DNA from 2 places in the Paenibacillus dendritiformis genome. Region 2 is predicted to be linked to the other one. Evidence: a T-box and tRNA genes for the amino acid it is inferred to sense, from the RefSeq annotation. Region 2 holds a T-box; the other holds one or more tRNA genes.
The links. The T-box of region 2 lies ahead of L6439_RS06530 (valine--tRNA ligase). A T-box ahead of a tRNA ligase gene usually reads a tRNA of that ligase, here a tRNA-Val.

Region 1: it encodes a tRNA-Val, which carries the amino acid that the T-box ahead of L6439_RS06530 (valine--tRNA ligase) is inferred to sense. The anticodon was not compared.

Annotation. Positions count from the first base shown of each region.
Region 1 covers NZ_AP025344.1:1,613,371-1,617,305, reverse strand. Annotated here, with positions in the region: gene L6439_RS07080 (MDR/zinc-dependent alcohol dehydrogenase-like family protein) at 1-454, opposite strand, end outside; gene L6439_RS07075 (ROK family transcriptional regulator) at 650-1,768, opposite strand; tRNA gene L6439_RS07070 (tRNA-Lys) at 1,989-2,064, opposite strand; tRNA gene L6439_RS07065 (tRNA-Glu) at 2,068-2,142, opposite strand; tRNA gene L6439_RS07060 (tRNA-Asp) at 2,160-2,236, opposite strand; tRNA gene L6439_RS07055 (tRNA-Met) at 2,293-2,366, opposite strand; tRNA gene L6439_RS07050 (tRNA-Val) at 2,373-2,448, opposite strand; tRNA gene L6439_RS07045 (tRNA-Glu) at 2,461-2,535, opposite strand; tRNA gene L6439_RS07040 (tRNA-Ser) at 2,540-2,631, opposite strand; tRNA gene L6439_RS07035 (tRNA-Asn) at 2,635-2,710, opposite strand; rRNA gene rrf (5S ribosomal RNA) at 2,757-2,873, opposite strand; rRNA gene L6439_RS07025 (23S ribosomal RNA) at 2,934-3,935, opposite strand, start outside.
Region 2 covers NZ_AP025344.1:1,491,215-1,495,149, forward strand. Annotated here, with positions in the region: gene L6439_RS06520 (LysM peptidoglycan-binding domain-containing protein) at 1-1,548, shown strand, start outside; gene L6439_RS06525 (hypothetical protein) at 1,634-1,798, opposite strand; T-box leader at 1,957-2,240, shown strand; gene L6439_RS06530 (valine--tRNA ligase) at 2,276-3,935, shown strand, end outside.

The DNA.
Region 1 (3,935 bases), 120 kb from region 2:
GGACATATTCAGCCATACCGCCGTTGTTCGTCCCCTGGAACCCGAAAATATTATGAGGCTGGCACATCCAATAGTTGCCTTGCTTGCAAAATCTGCATTCCCGGCATGGCACAATCTGATCCGCCGTGACCCGATCGCCTATGGCGAAATCGGTTACATTTTCTCCGACTTCGACGATCGTCCCCAGAAATTCATGGCCGGGAATAAAGGGAGGCTTGACCCACTCCGGTTGCGTCTCATCGCCCCAGAACATGGCTGCTCCATGCAGACATTTCAAATCCCCCGCACAAATGCCGCATGCCTCGGTTTTAATGATGATATCATCTGGCCCGCATTCGGGCGTAGGGTAGTTCGCTTCAAAGCGATAATCGTGTTTCCCGTAAGCTACAAGCGCTTTCATCGTTGCCGGCACCTTTCTCTTCGCGGCTCCCAAGCTAGAGGACTGTTGATTCATTGATGCATCCACCCTTCGATAATAAATGAGTTTTATTAAAGTGTTTTAAAAAACTACTTAACGTAAGAATAGCCGCTCTGGGCTGCCATGTCAATATGCAAAAAGATGCAGCGCAAAAAACGCATGGAGCCGGCGGAAGATACGAAGGATTCCTCCAGCCTCATCCCATGCGTTAAGATGCAAGCTTTATTTATTTTAAATTTGATGGATAAACTGATCGATAAACGGCAGAGCCGCTCCGGCCGCGATCGCTTCCGTTTTATAGTTGCAGATGCGCAGAAAGTCGGCATGATCCTCAAACGTATTTCTGGAGGCCACCAGCTTTTTCAATGTCTCGATATGATCCTCCATGTACGCGCCAACATAACCGCCAAGAATAATATCGCAGTCAAACAGCATGCGAATATTATTAATCGCGATTGCCAGATGCCACAAATATTTTTCCCACAATGTAAGCTTTTCCGGGTCCCCTTGTGCGACCTGTTCAAAAAATTGAGCCAAACTGCCATCGGCCGCATCGGACAATAAGGAAGCTGAACAGTAGGCTTCCAGACAGCCCTTTTGCCCGCAATAACAAGGCAATCCGTCCGGAATAATCGTAATATGTCCAATCTCTCCGCTCTTCTGATTTTCCCCCGCGAACACCCGATCGCCGATATAGACAGCCCCCCCGATATTGTTGCTCAACGAAATATAGAAGGCATTTTTCGTGTCCGGAGTCGCCCATATTTCCGCGATGCCCGCTGCGTTCGCATCGTTCATCAGGATGGCCGGGTAGGGAATATACTTGGCGAACCGCTCCAGCGTCTCTCCGGTAAAATTAAGAATTTTTCCATAGAATACGGTCTGACGGTCTTCCGTGATCAAGCCCGGAACACCGATGCCAACGCCTAATATTTTGGACTCGTCGATATTCAATTCCCTGACTATCTCTTGAAGGATATCCCCCAACAGCCGAAAATACGGGTCTGAAGCCTCAAATTTCTGTCTTCTTCGATTGATATTGATAATATCTCCATTTAAGTCGACGACCACGGTCGTGATATGGTTTCGCGTAATGTCCAAGCCAATCGCGATCTTGGCGTCGCTGATATAGGAAAAGAGTTGCGCATTCCGTCCCCCGGTATTTCCGATCGTGCCGGTATTCGCAATCAACTTTTGTTTCAGCAAATAATTCAGGTTTTGCGTCACCGTCGGCAGACTGATCTGCAATTGCTGTACAATCTCTTGCTTCGATAAATGTTGTTTTTGCCGCAGGAGCTTATAGATTCGATTTCGGTTGAATTCTTTAATGTTTACGGTTTTTTCCTCCATGCCGATCCCACCTTATTGAAACCCTTTTATAAAAGCGCTTATTTAGCAATTTCCAATTAATCATAATGCCTTTATCCAAAAACATCAATAGCAAGGGACGGCAACACGCGGGAGAGCAGGAATAAGCAGCGGCCATAAGGGGGAATATAGCTCAAGCAGGTCTGGCGCTCTAACATACAAAAAAAGCCTGCGCGTCTGCACAGACTTGTGGAATACATGCTGGTGAGCCATGAAGGACTCGAACCTTCGACACCCTGATTAAAAGTCAGGTGCTCTACCAACTGAGCTAATGGCTCGCATGGTGACCCGTACGGGATTCGAACCCGTGTTACCGCCGTGAAAGGGCGGTGTCTTAACCGCTTGACCAACGGGCCCCAGCATTGAATAAACATGGCGGAGCTGACGGGATTCGAACCCGCGTTCTCCTGCGTGACAGGCAGGCATGTTAGGCCTCTACACCACAGCTCCACGAACTATTCATTTTCCGCATCGAAGTTATGTATCAACGCGCGATGGAAAAAGTATTGCGGGGACAGGATTTGAACCTGCGACCTTCGGGTTATGAGCCCGACGAGCTACCGAACTGCTCCACCCCGCGATAATATGGTGGACACTAACGGGTTCGAACCGCTGACCCCCACCCTGTCAAGATGGTGCTCTCCCAACTGAGCTAAGTGTCCATATTCATGAAATGGTGACCCGTACGGGATTCGAACCCGTGTTACCGCCGTGAAAGGGCGGTGTCTTAACCGCTTGACCAACGGGCCACGCTGGCGGAGAGAGAGGGATTTGAACCCTCGAGACGCTTGTGACGCCTACACGATTTCCAATCGTGCTCCTTCGGCCAGCTCGGACATCTCTCCGTATGGCTCCCCGAACAGGACTCGAACCTGTGACAACTCGGTTAACAGCCGAGTGCTCTACCGACTGAGCTATCAGGGAATATTACGACCTCACGGTTCACCGGAGACCGATATGTAGAGCTTCTGCTTGGCAGCGTCCTACTCTCCCAGGACCCTGCGGTCCAAGTACCATCGGCGCTGGAGGGCTTAACGGTCGTGTTCGGGATGGGTACGCGTGGAACCCCTCCGCTATCGCCACCAAACAGATAAGGTATTGTACCTTAAAAACTGAATGCGAAAGTAAATCATCAAATCATCTTCGTTAGGATAAGCCCTCGACCGATTAGTATTGGTCAGCTCCATGCATTGCTGCACTTCCACCTCCAACCTATCTACCTCGTCGTCTTCAAGGGGTCTTACCAATGTGGGAAATCTCATCTTGAGGGGGGCTTCACGCTTAGATGCTTTCAGCGCTTATCCCTTCCGTACTTGGCTACCCAGCTATGCCTCTGGCGAGACAACTGGTACACCAGCGGTACGTCCATCCCGGTCCTCTCGTACTAAGGACAGCTCCTCTCAAATTTCCTACGCCCGCGACAGATAGGGACCGAACTGTCTCACGACGTTCTGAACCCAGCTCGCGTACCGCTTTAATGGGCGAACAGCCCAACCCTTGGGACCTACTTCAGCCCCAGGATGCGATGAGCCGACATCGAGGTGCCAAACCTCCCCGTCGATGTGGACTCTTGGGGGAGATAAGCCTGTTATCCCCAGGGTAGCTTTTATCCGTTGAGCGATGGCCCTTCCATGCGGTACCACCGGATCACTAAGCCCGACTTTCGTCCCTGCTCGACTTGTAGGTCTCGCAGTCAAGCTCCCTTCTGCCTTTGCACTCTTCGAATGATTTCCAACCATTCTGAGGGAACCTTGGGGCGCCTCCGTTACTCTTTAGGAGGCGACCGCCCCAGTCAAACTGCCCGCCTGACACTGTCCCCGAACCGGCTTCACGGTCCCAGGTTAGAACTCCGATACGATCAGGGTGGTATCCCAACGGCGCCTCCACCGAAGCTGGCGCTCCGGCTTCTAAGGCTCCCACCTATCCTGTACAGACCGTACCAAAGTCCAATATCAAGCTGCAGTAAAGCTCCATGGGGTCTTTCCGTCTTGTCGCGGGTAACCTGCATCTTCACAGGTATTAAAATTTCACCGGATCTCTCGTTGAGACAGCGCCCAAGTCGTTACGCCATTCGTGCGGGTCAGAATTTACCTGACAAGGAATTTCGCTACCTTAGGACCGTTATAGTTACGGCCGCCGTTTACTGGGG
Region 2 (3,935 bases):
ATTCAGGTGATCCCGGCCGGAGATCAAGTGACGGTTCGGGGCAGCCTGCTGCTGGCGGGCGTCTATGAGGGAGACGACGAAGGCCGGGTCAGCCAGTCGCTGGAGCATTGGATTCCGGTGGAGATTACGCTGCCGCTCAACCGGATTCGTAGTTTGGAGGATATTTCCGTCGACATTGAGCATTTCGATGTCGATCTGTTATCTGCCCGATCTCTTAACATTACGGGCATCTTGTCGCTCAAGGGCATCGCGATGGAACCGGCGGAACCGTCGAGCTGGGAGCCGGAGCAATTCACGGTCGTCCATCAGACGGAGGAGGAGCGCGGGGAGGATGAACCGGAGTGGCTTCGGGACTACGGGGAAAAAGCGGCGCCGAGTCCGGAGGCGCTTGATGCCGTGGCTCGCATCCGCTCCTTGGCCGACGGCGCCGAGCAGCGCGAAGAAGAAGGGCAAGCTGTCTCCGAACCGGCGGCTGAGCCTTTGCGTGAGAAGACCTACTCCGATTATATTGATCAGATCGGAGAAGCGAAGAAGGCGGAGGCGAAAGCCGAAACGGAAGAGGCCGAGCCGGATCAGGATCCCGGCCGGACCCAGCTGACCTGGGATCATGCGCCATGGGCCTTTCCAAGCGTAACGGATTTGCCGCCTGTGGTGCCGAAGGCCGTGGCTGAAGCGGAGGCAACCGGGGAGGCCGCCGGAGAGGAAGCCGGCGCGGACAGCGGACCGAAGGGCGAGCCGGAGTATCGTTCGCTCGACGAGAAGGAGGCCGCTGAACCGGAAGCGGAGGAGAAGCCGGCCGAAGCGCCTGCCGGCCGCACCGGTGAGGAGGCGGCGAAGTGGAATCTGCCGGAGCCGCAGGGCTCGGCAGCATCCGCATCCGTTCCGGAGCCCGAGCCGGAGGCGAAGCCTGCGTCAGCGCCGGAGCCTGCACTCGAGGCGCAGACCGAGCCCCGGGCTGAGGAGAAGCCAGCCGAAGCGCCTGCAGCGGCGGCCTCCGCCGCCGCCTCCGCCGGCGAAGCCATAGTCTCCGAAGCTTCCGCCGCAGAGGCGGACGTATCCGAAGAGCAGACGGCGGCGGAGGCGAATCCGCGCGAGGAAGCGGAGGCCGAGCCGGCCGGGGAGGCCGCCGCAGCCGCAAACGCTGCGGACGCAAAGCCCGAGATGAAGATCGCGATCAACAGCTCCAAGCCGGCAGACGCGCCGACCGCGGGCGGAGTCGGCTTCAGCTCGCTGCTCGAATCAAGCCGCCAGAAGAAGGAGCGGGAGCAGCGGGAAGCCGAGACGAAGCAGGCCGAAGAAGAAGCGGCGCTGGAAGCGGCCAAGGTGACGACCGGCGACGATATGAAGTGGCAGTCCCTGTTCCTGCAGCGGGTGAACGATGAGCACAGCTTCAAAAAAGTCCGCATGTGCATCGTCCAGCGCGAAGAGACGCTGGATACGATCGCGGATCGTTATCAGATGAATACGAATGAAATCGTGCTGTATAACCGCCTGCCCGACCAGAACGTGACGGAAGGCCAGGTGCTTTATATTCCGGTCACCTCCTGAACCGGGACACAATAGACCCGTCCGGCGAATCTCGCGGACGGGTCTTGTATGTGGTATGCGCATGCTGGGAAGGCCTGCCGCGAACTCAGTATACATCGAGCAAAAACCCGAGATACACGAGGAACAGCGCGAACAGCAAAAAGACATCGAGCCCGGTGGGCAGAAGCAGCGTCCGGACAAACTGCAGGCAGATGAGGGGAAAAATGACTCCTTTTACCGAATAGCGAATACGCCACCACCAACGTTCCATATGAGGACCACCTCCTATAGTACATGTTATGAAAGTGGAAAATCGGGATATGACTAATACGAAGAACGATTTGAAGCCGTCTATTGACTCGTGTGGAGAGCGAAGGTAAAATATATCGTAAACATGTGGTTGTCAGCGCTTGTCGCTGATGCCGCGGAGCAAAGACGTCGAACAGGAAGAGTAAGCGTCAAGGCCCCTTACAGAGAGCAGAGCGATGAGGTGTAACGCCTGCAGGAGCGTCCCGCTGAAGTCACCTGGGAGTTGCCCGTTTGAACGCGTCACGGTAGTGTATGAGCCCGGTGCTCGACATGTGCCGCCGCGCGCTAGAAGGGGACGGCCGCAACCGTTACATGCAGTGGAGTGCCGCCGCGTTCATGCGCATCATGAGACGCTTGGCGGAATTAAAGGTGGTACCACGGAAGTTGAACCTTTCGTCCTTTGCGGCGGAAGGTTTTTTTATTTGTCATAACGGAGGGAATGCTTATGTCAGAGAGTCAGGAACAATTGTCCATGCCGACCACGTATGATCCGAAGGCGGCGGAACAGAAATGGTACGCCTATTGGCAGGAGGGCGAATATTTCAAAGCCGGCCGCCGGCCGGATGCCGAACCTTACACGATTGTGATCCCGCCGCCGAACGTAACCGGGATGCTGCATATCGGGCACGCGCTCGATTTTACGCTGCAGGATATCATTATCCGCTCCAAGCGGATGCAGGGCTATGATGCCCTCTGGCTGCCCGGTTCCGACCATGCAGGGATCGCGACGCAGACGAAGGTGGAGCAGAAGCTGCGGGAAGAAGGTCTCACCCGCTATGATCTGGGCCGGGAGAAATTCCTGGAGCGCGTCTGGGAGTGGAAAGGCGCCTATGCCAAGACGATTCGCGAGCAATGGGCGAAGATGGGCTTCTCGCTCGACTATTCCCGCGAGCGCTTCACGCTCGATGAAGGGCTGTCCCGCGCGGTCCGGGAAGTATTCGTGAAGCTGTACGAGAAAGGGCTCATTTACCGCGGCAAGTACATTATTAACTGGGATCCGGCAGCCCGCACGGCGCTGTCCGATATCGAGGTTGAATATAAGGAAGTACAGGGCCACCTTTATCATTTGAAGTATCCGCTTAAGGACGGCAGCGGCTCGATTACGGTCGCGACGACCCGTCCGGAGACGATGCTCGGCGACACCGCGGTAGCCGTTCATCCGGAGGACGAGCGTTACAAGCATATGATCGGCAAGATGCTGGTGCTGCCGATAGCCGGCCGCGAGATCCCGATTATCGCCGACGACTACGTCGACAAGGAATTCGGCAGCGGCGCCGTGAAGATTACGCCCGCGCATGACCCGAACGACTTCGAGATGGGTCTCCGTCATGATCTGCCTCAGATTAATGTCATGGATGAGAGCGGCACGATGAATGAGGCGGCAGGCTCTTACCAAGGACTGGATCGCGCGGAGTGCCGCAAGCAGATTGTCAAGGATCTGGAAGCGCAGGGCGTGCTCATCAAGATTGAAGACCATGTCCATCAGGTCGGGCACAGCGAGCGGACGGGCGCGGTCGTCGAGCCGTATTTGTCGACGCAGTGGTTCGTCAAGATGAAGCCCCTGGCCGAGGCCGCTATCGAGGCGCAGAAGAACGGACAAGGCGTCCGCTTCGTTCCGGATCGCTTCGAGAAGACATATCTCCAGTGGATCGAAAATGTGCGCGATTGGTGCATTTCCCGCCAGCTCTGGTGGGGACACCGCATTCCGGCATGGTACTGCGAGGACTGCGGACATATGACCGTCGCGCTCGAAGATGCCGCTTCCTGTTCCTCCTGCGGCAGCGCGAAGCTGAGACAGGACGATGATGTGCTGGATACCTGGTTCAGCTCGGCCTTGTGGCCGTTCTCTACGCTAGGCTGGCCGGAGCAGACAGACGATCTGAAGCGGTACTATCCGACCAGCGTGCTGGTGACGGGCTATGACATCATTTATTTCTGGGTGGCCCGCATGATCTTTACCGCGCTTGAGTTCACGGGCGAGATTCCGTTCAAGGATGTGCTCATGCACGGCTTGGTGCGGGATGCCGACGGACGCAAAATGTCGAAGTCGCTTGGCAACGGCGTCGATCCGCTGGAAGTCATCGAGAAATATGGCGCCG